DNA from 4 places in the Starkeya sp. ORNL1 genome. Region 4 is predicted to be linked to each of the others. Evidence: predicted binding sites of a transcription regulator. Region 4 holds the regulator's gene; each other region holds the start of a gene.
What was found. The regulator PhoB, encoded in region 4, activates phosphate uptake and scavenging genes when phosphate is short. The targets are predictions, from matches to a motif close to TGTCATNNANCTGTCAT.

Region 1 (4,209 bases), 1.3 Mb from region 4:
CCCCGATCATCCCGACCGGGTGTTCGAGACATCGGAACTCTCCGACGGCACGCTGCGCTATCTCGCATTGATGGGTGCGCTGCTCTCCTATCGGCTGCCCGCCTTGATCGCGCTGAACGAGCCGGAGACCAGCCTGCATCCCGACCTGATGGAGCCGCTGGCGCGCCTTATCGCCGCCGCCTCGCGCCGCACGCAGGTCTGGCTGGTGACGCATTCGCAGGCGCTAGCCAACGCGCTGGCCGCGAGCGGCGCGGTTCGGCCGCGCACGGTGCTGAAGCGGGATGGCGAGACCTGGATCGACGGGCTGCGGCGCTTCGGGCAGTTCGCCGAAGACGAGGACGATGAAGAGGAGGAGGCGTGAAGCGGGAGCACCTTGCCTCGCTTCCGCTGCACATAAGAGCAGCGGCCCGCAGGCCGCCGCCCCGTTCACCGCGCGCGTTCGCGCTTCACTGCACTGCCAGTCCCGGCAGTACTTGCACGCGCTGGATCGTCGGCGGGTCCCATTGCCCGGTCAATGCGTCGGGTTTCGGCGCATAGAGCCGCATGGTCAGGTTGAACGGCCCCTTCGGCGCCGGCAGCCAATTGGCTTCCTTGTCCTTGCCCGGGCTCTCATTCTGGAAATACAGCGTCAGCGTGCCGTCGGCGTCGGTGACAAAGGGCATCCAGCTGCTCACCGCGAAACGGTTCAGCGGGTTCGCCACCTGGAAGCCCTCATTGTCATAGAGCGTCACCGACCAGAAGGCGTTGACCGGCGGCGTGCGGCCGGGCGGGAAGGTGAGCGTGTACTGGTTGGCGCCGTCGAGCGGCTTGCCGTCGGCATCGGCGAGGTTCAGCGGATAGATGGCATCCTCCGGCAGGTTCGCCCCGAGCCCGAGCTGCGCCACGATGGCCCGCTTGAGATAGTAATTGCCGTACACGCCCATGGTGTCGGTGTTCATCGACCAGTAATTGGCGACGCGGGCGAGCGTCGGCACCTTCCAGGCCATCAGTCGCTGCCCGGCGGCGGGCGCGGCGTCGATCGCCTTCTTCACCTGCGGGTCGAGCCTGGAGGCATCGAAGCTCTTGCCCGGCTCGATGCCGAGCTGCTTCATCTGCGCGATGATCGGCTGGTCGGTGGCATGCGGCGGATGCAGCTTCAGGAGCTCGGCCGCGTAAGCGAAGTAGGCCGCTCCCGCCATGGTGTCGGCCTGGGTCTTGGGCGGTGTCTTGATGTCGACGCTCGGGTCGATCTTCTGCTCCACCTTGGGCGGCGCGCCCTTGCCCCATGCGGAGAGTGGGGTGATCGTGTAGCCGGCCTGCACCTTGTGCACGGCGTCATAGTCCGGAGGACCGTCGGTCTTGGTGCGGCCGATGATCCAGACATAGGGCGTGGTCGCGCCGATGCGGGTCACGCCGTCCGGCACCGTGCCGGTCCAGCCCGGCGGGGTCACGAGGAAATTGCCGGCCTTGGTCCCGGTGGTGCGCCAGCCCGGCGAGGCGAATACGTCGCTCCACATGTCGAGCATCGGCAGCAGATAATAGCGCCCGCCGGTGTCCGGCGCGGAGACCACCATCGGCTCCCTGGTCAAGTCGAGCCAGCCGGAGGAATAGAGCGTGTCGAAGTTCGGCCGCACCACGGCTCGCATATCCGCCGCCGGGAAGGCGGGGATATTGACGAAGGAGTTCATCGGCCCGCCTATGCCGGTGCCCGGCGGCGAATTGATGAGCTGCTTGCGCGTCAGGTCCATGGTGACCATGGGGTAGAAATAGACATAGGCATCGCGCGCCAATGTCGCGACATCCGGCCCCTCGGATGCGGACTGTGCATGTGCCGGCGGACCGGCAAGGCTGACCATGACCGCGGCGGCGATCGCCGCGGTTGCCCGCATAGGATAAAAATTCATTCCGCCCTCCCTGCACGCCCGTCGGTACGGCACGTCCACCAGCGCGGGACTGCCCTGGTCTGCTGCCTCAGGCGGGCGCCGGGCGAACCTTAATCTCCTTCATCGCACCGCTCCATCGAATCCGCGGCTGCAATTGCAGCGCGAACATGACGCCCCTGGGTTGTCATATTTCCGTAGCGGAATGTTCATCCAGCTGTCATCCGCGCCCGCTACGCCGATCCGGTCTTAACGAGGCTGGCGAGGAACCCCTGCATGGCGGCTGCGCTCGAACTCGACCGCGTGAGCAAGACCTACGGCGCCATGCGTGCCGTGGACAATGTCTCGCTCTCGATCGGGGAGGGCGAGCGCGTGGCGCTGATCGGCGCTTCCGGCTCCGGCAAGTCCACTCTCATCCGCATCGCCTCCGGTCTCGCGCTGGCCGACAAGGGCTCGGGCAAGGTCACCTCCTTCGGCGTGGGGGTGCAGGATAGCGGGCGGCTGTCGCGCGAGGTGCGCCGCGCCCGCCGCCATATCGGCCTGGTGTTCCAGCAATTCGCCCTGGTTGGCCGGCTCAGCGTGATGACCAATGTGCTGGTCGGTGCGCTCGGCCGCGTCAACGCTTTCCGCGGCACGTTCGGCTTCTGGAACGATGATGAGCGCCGCACTGCGCTTGCCGCGCTCGCCGAGGTCGGCATCCAGGCGCACGCGGGCAAGAAGGCCCGCGAGCTTTCCGGCGGCCAGCAGCAACGCGTCGCCATCGCCCGCGCCCTGGTGCAGGGCGCCAAGCTGGTGCTGGCCGATGAGCCCATCGCCTCGCTCGATCCGAAGTCGGCCAAGCGGGTGATGGACACGCTGGTGACGATGAGCCGCGACCATGGCATCGCGCTGGTCGTCTCGCTGCACCAGGTGGATTACGCCACCGCCTATTTCGACCGCGTGGTCGCGATGAATGCCGGGCGCGTCGTGTTCGACGGGCCGGCCAGCCGCATCGACGCGGCCTTCCTCACCGAACTCTACGGCGCCAGCGCCGAGGAACTCATTCTTCCCAGCCAGTTCGCGGTGTCGGGCGAAATCCCCGCCCGCGAGCCGGCGCACGTCTCGTGAACACCACTCGTCCTGGAACAGGAGCGACGATCATGAAGCGCCTTCTCGCCGCCGGCCTTGCGCTGGCTGCCCTCGCGGCCCCGCTGGCAGCGCCCGCCCGCGCCGCCGAAGAGATCAAGCAGCTGAATTTCGGCTTCATCTCCACCGAATCCTCGGCCAACCTCGCCAAGAGCTTCGAGCCCCTGCTGAAGGATCTCGAAAAGGCGATCGGCATCCCGGTGAAGCCGTTCTTCGTCGGCGACTATGCCGGCGTCATCGAAGGCATGCGCTTCAAGAAGGTCGATATCGGCTGGTTCGGCAACAAGTCGGCCATGGAAGCGGTTGATCGCGCCGATGGCGAAGTGTTCGTGCAGACCGCGAAGCCCGATGGCTCGCGCGGCTACTACGCGCTGATCGTCACCAATGCCGATCGCAGCGACATCAACAATCTGAAGGACGTGCTCGACTGCACGAAGGGCTATAATTTCGGCAATGGCGACCCGAACTCCACCTCGGGCTTCCTGGTGCCGAGCTATTATGTGTTCGCCCTGAACAATGTCGATCCGAACAAGTGCTACAAGCGCGTCGTCACCGGCAACCATGAGGGCAATCTGCTCGCGGTCGCCAACAAGCAGGTCGACTTCGCGACCAACAACACCGAGAACATGACCCGCCTGCAGCAGACCCGTCCGGAAGAAGCCAAGAAGATCAAGGAAGTGTGGCGCTCCCCGCTGATCGCCGGCGACCCGCTGGTGTGGCGCAAGGATCTCCCCGCCGACCTGAAGGCCAAGATCTACACCTTCTTCATGACCTATGGCCGCCTCGGCACCGACGAGGAAGTGGCGCATGCGCGTGAAGTCCTCGCCAAGACCTCCGACGGCTGGGGCCTGTTCGCCGCCTCCTCCAACGCTCAGCTGATCCCGATCCGCCAGCTCGAGCTGTTCAAGGTCAAGATCAAGACCCAGAACGACGACAAGCTCTCGGCCGAGGACAAGGCCAAGAAGCTGAAGGACATCGACGCCCAGCTCGCCGACCTCGAAGCCCAGGCGAAGAAGACCCCGACCATGTGATTGGCTTCTCGGGCCGGCCTGCGCCGGCTCGGGTTCCAAAAAGACGTCATCCCGGACGGCCGCAAGGCCGATCCGGGATCGCGTGCAGAATGGAGAGCGATCCCGGCTCTTCGCTTCTCTGCGGCCGGGATGACGACCTGACGGGATGAAGTTGCAAATGCTCCTCTCCGACGCCGCCCATCGTTCTGCCGCGC
Region 2 (4,209 bases), 3.0 Mb from region 4:
GCGGCATGCGGCCCTCGTCAGTGGCGCCGCGCCAAGCCGAGTTCACTCGCCCGCAGGCGCGCGGGCGTTCTGCTTCGTTGACCCCACCCGCGAGGCGATCCCGCAGAAGTCGAGCCCGTCCGGCCCGGATTCCAGCGCCCGCTTCAGGAAGCGGATGGGAAAATGGATGGCGTCGATATTGGCGGTGCGCAGGTCCGAGGTGTCACCGCGCGCCTTCGCCGCGGTCTCCGCAGCGCGCAAGGCATCGTGGATCTCGGCGTCGCTGAGGAGGCCCTTCTGTTTCATCGTCATGCACAGCGCGGAGAGGGCGAGCAGCAGGCCCTCGAGCTGAAGATTGGCGGTGTTCATGTTCCCTCCTTCTGCGCACCCGCCGGCGACCATTCGCCGGCCAGCCACCACGGCAAAGGGGCGGTTGGTTCCGCCCACTCCGGCTTGTCGCAGCCAAGGCCGATCACGCTTTCGGCCAGCGGCTCCACGCGCCGCGGGCTGCGATCTTAGAATCATTACACCCACGCACCGATCTTGCCGATGATTTCAGCGCGGTTCGACCGGCCGCGATCAGATATTCGACCGTGTCGGCTCCGGTGAACCGCCATCCGGCGGGAGTTCCACAGGCGTTTCGCCAGGCTGGTCTTCGGGCTGGTCGATGCCGGGGACGATATCCGGCGACTGGCCGGGTGGAGTTGCCGGGTCCTCGATGGGCGAGGGCGTGCGGTCGGGGTTCTCCGCCGGCGGCGGGATGTCCGGCCGGTTCGGCTCGGGGGTCTTGGGCGGACTGGTGGGGCTTGTCATGGCGGCTTCCTCTATGATGGTGGAAGCCTAACCATGTAGAGGGACACGACGTTCCCGCCGGTGGCGGCTCGGCGCGGCGGCGAGGCGCCGCACACGACCGCATGGCGTCATCTCATGAGCGCTTCGTTCGAGAGCCAGTCCGCGAACGCGGCAGCCAGCAAGGCATGGGGGCCGCCGGAATCATAACCGAGCCGATAGTCGGGGCCGGCGATGCGCAGATCGGGAAACGGTTCGACCAATTCGCCGCGCGCCAGCAGGTCGGCGACCACTTCGATCGGCGCGGCCAATAGTCCCTGGCCGGCGAGCGCCGCCTCCAGCGCGATGTAGAAATGGCCGAATCGCGTCGCCCGGCCGGCCTGGTCGGGCGGTAGCCCGGCTGCAATGAGCCACCTTGAGAGTTCTCCCGGGCGGGTCACGGCTTCGAGCAACTGGCTCCCAGTCAGGCGCGAGGGGCCCTCCCTGGCGTGGTCGCCGAGGACGTCGCCAACGATGTCGGCTCTCGCCACCAGTGTGATCTCCTCGCGGAACAGCGACACCACGCGCAGATCGGAAGGCAGCGCATCGCCGCGGCGGATGACCACGTCGAAGGGGATGTCGGCCCAATTCTCGGTGGTGTGCGTCGGCCGCACCAGCACGTCGACGTCACCGATCTGGGCCTGGAACATCGGCAGGCGAGGGATGAGCCAGCGCATCGCGAAGGTCGCCGGCGCGATGACCCGCAGCACTTCCGGCGCAGCCTGTGGCGCCATCGTCTCGATAGCCGAGGCCATCAGGTCGAACGCCGCGCCGGTCGCTGTCGCGAGTTGGGCAGCGGCTGCCGTCGGCAGCATTTGCCGCCGATTGCTCGCGAACAGCGGCACGCCGAGCCAGGCTTCGAGCACCGAGAGCTGCTTGCTCACCGCGCTGTGCGTCACCCCGAGCTCGTCCGCCGCGCCGGTCACGCTGCCGATGCGGGCCACTGCTTCGAACGCCACCATTGCCTTGAGGGGCGGAAGATTGCGCCGCATTCATCTGTTCCGAAATCTCACACGATGACGGAACTAATATCGCTTTACTCCAAGCCTCACCACTCAATAATAGATCATACATAACAACGGCTAAAGACAACTGAAAAACGCACAAGCTTATGCGTTGAGTGCGACAGTTTTATTACGGATTGGTGTTGATGGATATGTCAAGGCAGGACGCCGATGCGTCTCGCGAATACGTTGTCGTGAATGCGCGGCGCTATCGCAAGCCGGTGCAGCCGGTGGTGGTCATCTGCTTCGACGGATGTGACCCGGCCTATATCGAGGCGGCGCAGGCGGCAGGCGTCATCCCGACCCTGACGCAGATGCGGGGCGACGGGTTCGAAGCGCTGGCGCTGGCGGCGATGCCGACCTTCACCAATCCCAACAATGTCTCCATCGTCTGCGGCGCGCCGCCGACGGTCCATGGCGTCGCCGGCAATTTCTATCTCGACCGCGAGACCGGCGAGACCGTGATGATGCTGGACGCGGCGCTGATGCGGGCACCGACCATCCTCGCCGGCCTTGCCAGCGCCGGCAGCCGGGTCGCCGTGGTGACCGCGAAGGACAAGCTGCGCAAGGCGCTCGCCCATGGGCTTACGCTCACGCCCGGTCTCGGCGCCATCGCCTTCTCGGCGGAGTATGCCGACGCCTCCACGGAGGAAGAGCACGGCATCGCCAATGCGGCGGCCTTCGTCGGCGTTCCGAAGCCGGCTCAGTATTCGGCAGAGCTGTCGCTCTTCGTGCTCGATGCCGGCATCCGGCTCATCGAGGCCGGGCGCGCCGACGTGCTCTATCTCTCGCTGTCCGACTATGTGCAGCACAAGCACGCGCCCGAGACCGAGGAAGCGCTGGCCTTCATGGCTGCCGTCGACCAGCGGCTCGGCCGGCTGATCGAACTCGGCGCCATCGTCGGAGTCACCGCCGATCACGGCATGACCGACATGGCCGGGCCGGACGGAGCACCCAGCGTGGTCTATCTCGGCGACGTGCTGGATGCGGAATTCGGGGAGGGCGCTACCCGCGTCATCTGCCCGATCACCGATCCTTTCGTGCGCCATCATGGCGCGCTCGGCGGCTTCGTCCGCATCCACATTCTCAGGGACGGCATTGACCCCGCCACGGTGCTCGAACGGATTCGGGCAAAACCGGGTGTGGCGCTGGCCTTGCCCGGTGATGAGGCGGCCGCCCGCTTCGAAATGCCTGGGGATCGCGAGGCCGACATCGTCGCCGTCGGCGCGGCCGGCGTCGCGCTCGGCGCCCGTGCCGTCGACCACGACCTCAGCCAGCTCGCAGGCGAGCGGCTGCGCTCGCACGGCAGTCTTTCCGAGCAGAGCGTGCCTTTCATCCTCTCGCACCCGCTGCGCGGCACCGAGCCGGTGCCGGAAGCGCTGCGCAACTTCGACATTTTCGACTTTGCCTTGAACCGGGTGGGGTAGGGGATGCGCCGCGCCGTCATCGTCATGCTCGATGGGCTTCGCCGCGATTTCGTCGATGAACGGCGGACACCCCATCTCGCCGCGCTCGCTGAGCGCGCCGAGCGCTTCTCCGCCTATCGCTCGGCCTTCCCGTCTGCCACCCGTGTGGTGTCCTCGACACTGGCGACCGGCTGCTATCCGGCTCGCCATGAGCTCCAGGGCAACACCATGGTGCTGATGGAGGAGGGGCGCCTGGTCCGTCACGATGCCGGCCTGCCCGACTTTCTGCAATGGAAGCGCCAGGTGACGGGGCGATCGCTCGCCATGCCGACCATGGCCGAGCGCGTGGCCAACCATGGCGGCGCGATCATCTTCAACAATGTCTCGCCCGGCGCTGCCTATGCGCACGATCCCGACGGCCACGGGCAGGTCCATCACCGCGCCGGCTCCTATGGTCCGGGGCGCACGCCGCTGGCCCGCCAGCTCGACATCGCGCTGGACGTCGCCGGCGACCGCGCCATGACGGAGCGCTTCATCACCGAGGCGCTTGGCGAGGCGGCTCCTGCTCTCGCGGTGATCTGGTTCGGTGAGCCGGACCATATCCAGCACGAGCGGCCGCTCGGCTCGCCGGAAAATCTCGCCGTGCTGCGCGAGGCCGACCGCAATCTCGGCATAATCATCGCGGCGGTAGAACGCCTGCGCGAGGGCGGCGACGAGGTGCTGCTCATTGCCGGCTCCGACCACGGCCACGAGACGGTGACCGGCATCGTCGACATCGAGGACGAACTGGTCACCGCAGGCCTGAAAGCTTCGATGCGGTCCGAGGACGTGGTGATTGCCGCCAACGGCACCTCGGCGCTGGTCTATGTTCATCCCGACCATGCGGCCCGGCTCGACGCGCTCGACGATTTCCTCCATTCGCGCCCTTGGGCCGGTGTCGTGATCTGTCCTGAGGACCTGGGAACGGTCGGCCAGGCGTCGCACCACGGCCT
Region 3 (4,209 bases), 1.7 Mb from region 4:
CGCTCGCACCTCAGGATGACGTGGTTCTTTTCGACGTGGTTAATTACCCGCCCGCACCGTCTCTTCCTGTTCGGCGATCTGCCCCAGCAGCCACAGCGCGCGCTCGGCGAGGTTGGTGACGATCAGGATCGTGCCCTTCTCGGCGGTGGAGAGGTGGGCGTCGGCGGCGAGATAGGCTTCACGCAGGCCGTGCATCACCTCGCCGCGATGGCGCGTCATGGCCCGGAACAGCGCGCGGTCCTCGCCCGAGGCGTCGCCCAGCGCGTCGACCAGGGTGAGCAGCACCGCATCGATGCCCTCCACCACATTGGCGAGCAGCCGGCGCGCCAGCGCCGCGTCGTCGGTGAGGCGCGAGGTGCGGGCGAGCTCGACCAGCGTCTCGTTGAGGCCGTCGAGCAGGCGCTGCAGATTGATGGCGCGGTTCAGCCGGTCATAGCCCACCGCGTCGAACGGCGCCTCCCGCAGCCCGGTGAGGAAATCGCGCACCGTGGTGCCTAGCACGGTGAAGCTGCGATTCTGCCGGTCCAGCCGCGCCGGCGCATCCCTCGAGGGGTGACGGGCGACCTCGAGATAGCGCGGCAGATAGGAGGCGAGCCGGCGCTGCTCCAGCCGCGCGAGGTCGAGCGCGGAATCCGGCTCCTGCGCCGCCTGGTCGTGGATATAGGCGGGCTCGGCATCGTCCTCGTCGGGCAGCGGCGGGAAGCGGTGCGCCAGGAACCGGCGCAGATAGGGCAGCAGCATCGTCATCAGCGTGGCGCCGACGACATTGAACGTCACCTGCACTAAGGCGAGCCGCGTCGCCAGCGTATCGCTCACCGATTGAACCAGTTCCTCGATCAGCGGCACATGGCCGAAGCGCTCGATCACGAACAGCGGCAGCATCACCGCGGCGGTGATGAGGTTGAACGAGATCTGGTACATCGCGACCTGCTTCGGCCGGCCATTGAGGCTCGACGACAGCAGATAGTTCTGGGCGCTGGAGCCGAGATTGGCGCCATAGATGCCCATCATCGCCTGCTCGAAGGTGAGGCCGCCGGCGGTGGCGAGCGTGATGACCAGCAGCACCACCGAGGTGCTGGACTGCGCCAGCACCGTCAGCACGCTGGCCACCAGCAGCGGGATGATGAGCGAGGGCCCGGCCAGCGTCAGCAGGCTGGCGAACCAGGGCTCCTGGGTCAGCGGCACCACCCCGGTCTGCAGCATCTTCAGCCCGAAGAACACCAGCCCGACGCCGAAGATGGCGGAGGCGACGGTGCGGAACTCGGACAGCCGGTCGAAGGTGAAGGAGATGCCGGCGATCCCCAGCACGAACAGCACGAACAGCTGGATGTTGAGGGTCGCGATCAGGATCAGGAAGGTGGCGCCGACATTGGCGCCGGTGATGATCGGCAGCGCCGCGCCGACGCCGAGCAGGCCGCTCGCGATCATGCTGGCGAGGATGAAGGTGACGGCGGTGGTGCTCTGCATCACGCCGCCGGCGACGACGCCGAGACCGAGGCCGGCGAAGCGCCCCCGCGTCCACATCGCGACCAGCTGCTTGAAGCGCCGGCCCGCCAGTTTCTTGAGGTTCTCCTTCAGCAGATACATGCCCGCGAAGAAGATGCCGAGCCCGCCGAGGGCCGTGGCGATAGTCTGGATCATCAATGCGGGTCCTGCGAGCCGGCGGCGGGGTTCTGCAGGCCGGAGCCGCGATCGCCTAGACTGGTAATATGACAGTTATATGAAAGTCGTCGCCGGTATCAAGCGACTGTCGCGCGCAGAAGAATCGCCGCCGCGCCGCTGAAATGTCGCGCGGCGAGGGAACATGCCGCCCGACCGATCGTTGATGGGCACTGGCCGCGCAGAAGAGCGCCGCCGTCTCCGAGAAACACATCTCAATACCAGCCAAACCGGCAACGGCAGGAGGAAGAATCATGGGTTTCTTCACCAAAGACATCAAGACGATGGATGATCTGTTCGTGCATACGCTGCGCGACATCTATTATGCAGAGAAGCGCATCCTGAAAGCGCTGCCGGAAATGATCGACAAGACCACGGACGCGACGCTGAAGGCCGGCTTCAAGAGCCATCTGAAGGAGACCGAACAGCACGTATCGCGGCTGGAGGAGGTGTTCCGCATGCACGGCGCCGAGGCCAAGACCGTCACGTGCCCGGCGATCGACGGCATCATCAAGGAAGCCGAGGAGATCAGCGGCGACATCTCCGACAAGGAAGTGCTCGATGCCGCCTTGGCTGCCGCCGCGCAGGCGGTGGAACATTACGAGATCACGCGCTACGGCACCCTGATCGCCTGGGCCAAGCAGCTTGGCCGCGCCGACTGCGCCGCCGTGCTGGCCCGCACCCTGGAGGAGGAGAAGGCCGCCGACGCCAAGCTTACCAAGGTGGCGGAATCCAAGCTCAACGTCCGCGCCGCGAGCTGATCGTTCCCATAGTCGTCATCCCGGAATGGCCGTCAGGCCATATCCGGGATCGCATGACGTTCTCTATTGTCACGCGATCCCGGGTCTCCGCTTCGCTGCGGCCGGGATGACGCCCTTTGGGAAAGACCTCACACCGCCCGCGCCGGGGCCAGCGCCTTGGCGAGGAGACGGTCGAGTTCGAGCCCGCTCGCCTCGTCCGGCACCAGCCGGACCGGCAGCACCTCGGCGGCGCGCAGCAGCGTGCGGCCGGCGGTATTGCTGGCGAGGCGGGCGGCGTCCTTTTCCGTGGTCACCAGCGTGTAGTCGCCGGCATCGGCCTCGCGCAGCAGCGTGTCGACCTCGCCTTCGGTGAATACATGGTGGTCGGGGAAGGCCCGCTTCTGCGCCGGGCGGATGCCGACCGCATCCAGCGTCTCGAAGAACTTGGACGGCCGCCCAATGCCGGCAAAGGCATAGAGCCGGCGCCCGATCAGCCGCGCCACGGCGCCGGCTTCCGGGGCGAGGCGGCCATGCAGCACCGGCAGCCCGGCGGCCCTGGCAGCAATGCCGACCTCATCGCCCGGCGCGCCTTCGCCGACCAGCAGCAGCGCGTCGGCGCGGGCGAATTGCGGTGCCAGCGGCGCCCGCAGCGGCCCGGCCGGCACGCACAGCCCATTGCCGATGCCGACGCCGGCATCGACCACCAGGATCGACAGCGATTTGGTGAGCGCTGGGTTCTGGAAGCCGTCATCCATCACCAGGGCCTCGGCGCCCAGGCGTTCGGCGCCGAGCGCGGCGACCACACGGTCCCGGCCGACAATGACCGGGGCGGCGCGCGCCAGCAGCAGCGGCTCGTCGCCGACCTCGGCCGAGCTGTGGCGATTGGGGTCGACAACCGCTGGCCCGTGCAGGGTACCGCCATAGCCGCGCGTCAGGAACACCGCGCGCCGCCCGAGGCCGGCGAGGCGATGGGCGAGATGGATGGCGGTCGGCGTCTTGCCGGCGCCGCCGACCGTGGGATTGCCGACGCAGATCACCGGAATGCCGACGCTGCGGCCCTCGCGCTTCATGCGCGCGGAAGCATAGGCGCCGGCGAGCGCACCGAACGGGGCAAGCAGGGAGGCTGCGGCGGTCCGCTCCCGTCGCCACCAGAAATCGGGCGCGCGCATGCTGGCCTTTCAGCAGTTTGAATCCAGAGCACTTTCTTGTCGGTCGGATGGTTCATCCGACCGGAGAGCTCAATGTCGTTCGAGCCGTATCTGCACTAGATAGGGATCGATTGCCGCCAATGTACGGTCCAGCGCGCCACTGAGCGAGGTAATCGTCGCTTGCGCCGCTGCGACCATGCGCGCGCGCTCGGCCTCGTCGGTCAGCAGCCGCCGCGCCGCGTCCGCCAGCGTCGCCGCATCAGTGACCGTGATCGCCCCGTTCGCGGCATCGAGGCGCTGATAGACCTCCTCGAAATTACCGACATTCGGCCCGTGCACGATGGCGGCACCGAGCTTTGCCGCCTCGATCGGGTTCTGCCCGCCGCGGCCGATCACCGAGCGGCCGAGCAGCGCGATCCGGGCAAGGCTGTAGAACAGGCCGAGCTCGCCGATGGTGTCGGCGACATAGAGCTGCGTGCCGCGATCGGGGAGATAGCCGTCGCTGCGCAGCACCGCCGGCACCTGCTCGGCATTCGCCGCCTCGATGATGGCCTGGCCGCGCTGCGGATGGCGCGGCGCGATGATGGTGAGCAGGTCGGGCACGGCGGCGTGCAGCGTCTTGTGCGCGGCGATCACCACCTCGTCCTCGCCCGCATGGGTGG
Region 4 (4,209 bases):
CGCGCCGCAATGGAAGGTCGTGACCATGGTGACCTGGCGCGCGGCGCGCGCCGGCATCACCACCGGCATCCTGCTCGCGCTCGCCCGCGCCGCCGGCGAGACCGCGCCGCTGCTCTTCACCTCGCTCGGCAATAACGGCTGGTCGATCGACCTGTCGCGGCCTATGGCCAGCCTGCCGATCGCCATCTATCAATACGCCGCCAGCCCGTTCGACGATTGGGTCGCCCTCGCCTGGGCCGGCGCGCTGATCATCACCGTTGGGGTGTTGACCCTCAACATCCTCTCCCGCCTTGTCCTGGCGAAGATGAAGTGAGCCGGCCATGAACTTTGCACCCGACACCTCCCTCGACATCGCCGCCGCCGTCAACCGCGCCAACGTCGTCGGCTCCGCCGCGACCAAGCTCAAGGTCGAGAAGCTGAATTTCTACTACGGCGACAACCACGCGCTGAAGAACATCAATTTCGAGATTCCCGAGAAGCGGGTTACCGCGATGATCGGGCCGTCGGGCTGCGGCAAGTCCACGCTGCTGCGCATCTTCAACCGCATGTATGCGCTCTATCCGGGCCAGCGCGCCGAAGGCAAGATCAGCTTCGACGGCGTCGACCTGCTCGGCAAGAACCTCGATTCCACCGTGGTGCGCTCGCGCATCGGCATGGTGTTCCAGAAGCCGACGCCGTTCCCGATGTCGATCTACGACAACATCGCCTTCGGCGTGAAGCTGCATGAGAGCCTCGGCAAGGCGGCGATGGACGAGCGCGTCGAATGGTGCTTGCGCAAGGCCGCCATCTGGGAGGAGACCAAGGACCGTCTCCACACTTCCGCCCTCGGCATGTCGGGCGGCCAGCAGCAGCGCCTGTGCATCGCCCGCACCATCGCGGTGAAGCCGGAAGTCATCCTGCTCGACGAGCCGACCTCGGCGCTCGACCCGATCTCGACCTCCAAGATCGAGGACCTGATCGACGAGCTGAAGCAGGACTTCACCATCGTCATCGTGACGCACAACATGCAGCAGGCCGCCCGCTGCGCCGACCTCACCTCCTTCTTCTATCTCGGCGAGCTGATCGAGGTCGGCCCGTCCAACGAGATCTTCACCAATCCGCGCGAGCAGCGCACCCGCGACTACATCACCGGCCGCTTCGGCTGATGCCGGGCGACGTGAGAGGCTTGACCCATGACTGAGCATATCGTCTCGTCCTTCGACGCGGACCTGAAGGATCTTGGCCGCAAGGTCGTGGAGATGGGCGGCCAGGCGGAGCGGCTGGTGGCCGATTCCGTGCAGGCGCTCGTCAAGCGCGACGCCGAGCTGGCGCAGAAGGTCATCGTGCTCGACGGTCCGGTGGACCTGCTGCAGCGCGAGATCGAGGAGAAGGCCATCCTCACCATCGCCCGCCGCCAGCCGCTCGCGCACGATCTGCGCGAGATCGTCGCCGCCATGCGCGTCGCCAACGACCTCGAGCGCATCGGCGACCTCGCCAAGAACACCGGCAAGCGCGTCCTCGCGCTGACCGGCGAGTTCCATCCGCAGAAGCTGGTGCGCGGCGTGGAGCATATGTCGGGCATGGTGCTGGAGCAGCTGAAAGAGGTGCTCGACGCCTATGCCAGCCGCGACGACGCCCGCGCGCTCCAGGTGTGGAAGCGCGACGGCGAGATCGACATTCTCTACACCTCGCTGTTCCGCGAACTCCTCACCTATATGATGGAAGACCCGCGCAACATCTCGCTGTGCACGCATCTGCTGTTCTGCGCCAAGAACATCGAGCGTATCGGCGACCACGCCACCAACATCGCCGAGACGGTGCATTATCTGGTGACTGGCCAGCTTCCCGCCGAGGAACGCCCGAAGCAGGACACCACCAGCATCACCAGCGTGGCGTTCCCTGCTTGATCTGAGCGGAAAGACGGGTCATGCCGACCAACATACTGATCGTGGAGGATGAGGAGCCCCTCACCCTCCTTCTTCGCTACAATCTGGAATCCGAGGGCTACGCGGTCGAAAGCGTCGGGCGTGGCGATGAGGCCGAGACCCGGCTGCGCGAAAGCGTACCGGATCTCGTCATCCTCGACTGGATGCTGCCGGGCCTGTCCGGCATCGAGCTCTGCCGGCGCCTGCGCGCCCGGCCGGAGACCGAGCGCATGCCGGTGCTGATGCTCACCGCCCGCGGCGAGGAGACCGAGCGGGTGCGCGGCCTCGCCACCGGCGCCGATGACTATGTGGTGAAGCCGTTCTCGGTGCCGGAGCTGATCGCCCGCGTGCGGGCGCTGCTGCGCCGCGCCAAGCCGGACCACATCGCCACCCTGCTGCGCGCCGGCGACATCGAGCTCGATCGCGAGACCAAGCGGGTCTACCGCGCGGGACGCGAGCTGCATCTTGGCCCGACCGAGTTCCGCCTGCTGGAGTTCCTGATGCAGTCGCCCGGCCGCGTCTTCACCCGCGAGCAATTGCTCGACGGCGTGTGGGGCCAGGACGTCTATATCGACGAGCGCACCGTGGACGTGCATGTCGGGCGCCTGCGCAAGGCTCTGAATCGCCCGCGCCAGCCCGACCCGATCCGCACCGTCCGCGGCTCCGGCTACTCATTCAACGAGATGTTCGCCCGCGCGCACTGAGCGGGCGTCACCCATCGCTGATGGCGATTGCGCGTCCCGGGCGGACGCTGCGTCACGTGTTCACCGCACATTCAGGCCGTCCACTCCACCCCTTCGCTGGGTCGATACCTAGCGGGGGACCGATGCAGCGCCTTTCCACCGACGACGTGCCGCGCCGGGACCGGCTCGCCTTCGTGCATGACTTTGTCGGCCGCCACGCCGCCGGCATGGAATTCAGTCCCCTGGACCCCGAGAATTTCCGCGTCGAGCTCGCGGCATTCCAGCTGCCCGGCAATGTGCTGGTCGCCGAGGCCAGCTATTCCCCGGTCGCCGGCACCCGCACCCGCGAAATGCTGAATGACGGGCGCGACGCCTATCAGCTGATGATCCACACCACGGAGCATGAGGCCTCGGTCGAGGGCCGCGCCGCGGTGAAGATCGCGCCCGGCGCCCTGATGATCATCGATCAGAGCGCGCACAATTCCTGCCGCCTCCCCGAGACCCGCCTGAAAGTGGTCAATCTCGACCGGACCCGGCTGAAGAAACTGGTGCCGCGCATCGATGAGCGGCCCTGCTACTTCCTCCCCGAGGCGACATCCGGCATGAACCTGTTTGCCGGCTATTCAGACCTGCTCCGCCGCACGCCGCCGCAAGGCGAGAGGGCCGGCCGCGTCGCGGCGGATCATCTTTATGATCTGGTGGCGCTGCTGCTCGACGCCGCCGTTCCAGGCGGCGGCGCCCGCAACATGCGCGGCGTCGGTGCGGCCCGGCTCGAACTGGTGAAGCGGCACATGCGCGCCCGGCTCGGTGATCCCGGCCTCGGCATCGAAGTGGTGGCGCGCCGCCAGGGCATCACCCCGCGCTACATCCAGCGCCTGTTCGAGGCGGAGGGCGCGAGCTTCTCCGAGTTCCTGCGCGACTGCCGGCTGGATTTCGCCTTCCGGCTGCTCGACGCGCCGGACGGCGGGCGCACCATTGCGGCGATTGCGTTCGAGGCGGGATTCAGCGACCTCTCCAGTTTCAACCGCGCCTTCCGCCGCCGCTACGCCATGACCCCCTCGCAGGTACGCGCCGAGGCGATGCACCGGCGTTTTTGAGAGGCGGGTTCAGAGTTCGCTTGAGCCGACTTGGCCCGCTCCATACGCCCTCATGCCCGGGCTTGACCCGGGTACCCAGACTTCGACGAGGTGCGTGCGGCTTCGCTGGATCCCCGGATCAAGTCCGGGGATGAGGGCTGTTCTCAGTTTTCCGCTCATCCCGACCCGCCTGTTCGCCCCCTGCATAGTTCGTTCGCCGGGCGCCGAGACGCTCAACGTTCTGCCGTCGTAGGCATCGCATCGTCGGACGGCGGGCCGCAGGCGCGCCGCGTGGCTGGGTCGGCACCAACCACCGCGGAGGCGGAAGAAAACGACATGAAGGCATGGATACTTCTCGCGCTCGGCCTCGCCACGGCCGCGTGCAACCAGACGCTCGGCACCGCCACAGCGCGCCAATCGAACCCGGAAAGCGCGGCGGCAGCGCCCACAGAAAGCGATGCTGCGTCAGTCAAAGGGTCGGCCACGGGCTCGAAAGCCTCCGCTCAGTCGGCAAAGCAGATCGTAGCAGTGCAATCCGCTGCCCAG

Region 1: a site for PhoB is predicted at 2,045-2,061, ahead of phnC (phosphonate ABC transporter ATP-binding protein). Genes of this name have one in related genera too.
Region 2: a site for PhoB is predicted at 1,930-1,946, ahead of phnA (phosphonoacetate hydrolase). Genes of this name have one in related genera too.
Region 3: a site for PhoB is predicted at 1,710-1,726, ahead of G3545_RS10305 (Na/Pi symporter). Genes of this name have one in related genera too.

The regions. Positions count from the first base shown of each region.
Region 1 is NZ_CP048834.1:2,565,621-2,569,829, reverse strand. It holds gene G3545_RS12365 (AAA family ATPase) at 1-361, shown strand, start outside; gene G3545_RS12360 (DUF1254 domain-containing protein) at 447-1,883, opposite strand; gene phnC (phosphonate ABC transporter ATP-binding protein) at 2,136-2,966, shown strand; gene phnD (phosphonate ABC transporter substrate-binding protein) at 2,999-4,015, shown strand; gene phnE (phosphonate ABC transporter, permease protein PhnE) at 4,173-4,209, shown strand, end outside.
Region 2 is NZ_CP048834.1:515,543-519,751, forward strand. It holds gene G3545_RS02495 (hypothetical protein) at 43-348, opposite strand; gene G3545_RS02500 (hypothetical protein) at 559-792, opposite strand; gene G3545_RS02505 (LysR substrate-binding domain-containing protein) at 900-1,799, opposite strand; gene phnA (phosphonoacetate hydrolase) at 1,964-3,238, shown strand; gene G3545_RS02515 (alkaline phosphatase family protein) at 3,242-4,209, shown strand, end outside.
Region 3 is NZ_CP048834.1:2,113,371-2,117,579, reverse strand. It holds gene G3545_RS10305 (Na/Pi symporter) at 40-1,641, opposite strand; gene G3545_RS10300 (ferritin-like domain-containing protein) at 1,914-2,420, shown strand; gene lpxK (tetraacyldisaccharide 4'-kinase) at 2,549-3,568, opposite strand; gene G3545_RS10290 (3-deoxy-D-manno-octulosonic acid transferase) at 3,638-4,209, opposite strand, start outside.
Region 4 is NZ_CP048834.1:3,844,723-3,848,931, reverse strand. It holds gene pstA (phosphate ABC transporter permease PstA) at 1-313, shown strand, start outside; gene pstB (phosphate ABC transporter ATP-binding protein PstB) at 321-1,145, shown strand; gene phoU (phosphate signaling complex protein PhoU) at 1,173-1,886, shown strand; gene phoB (phosphate regulon transcriptional regulator PhoB) at 1,907-2,608, shown strand; gene G3545_RS18265 (helix-turn-helix transcriptional regulator) at 2,731-3,684, shown strand; gene G3545_RS18260 (hypothetical protein) at 3,955-4,209, shown strand, end outside.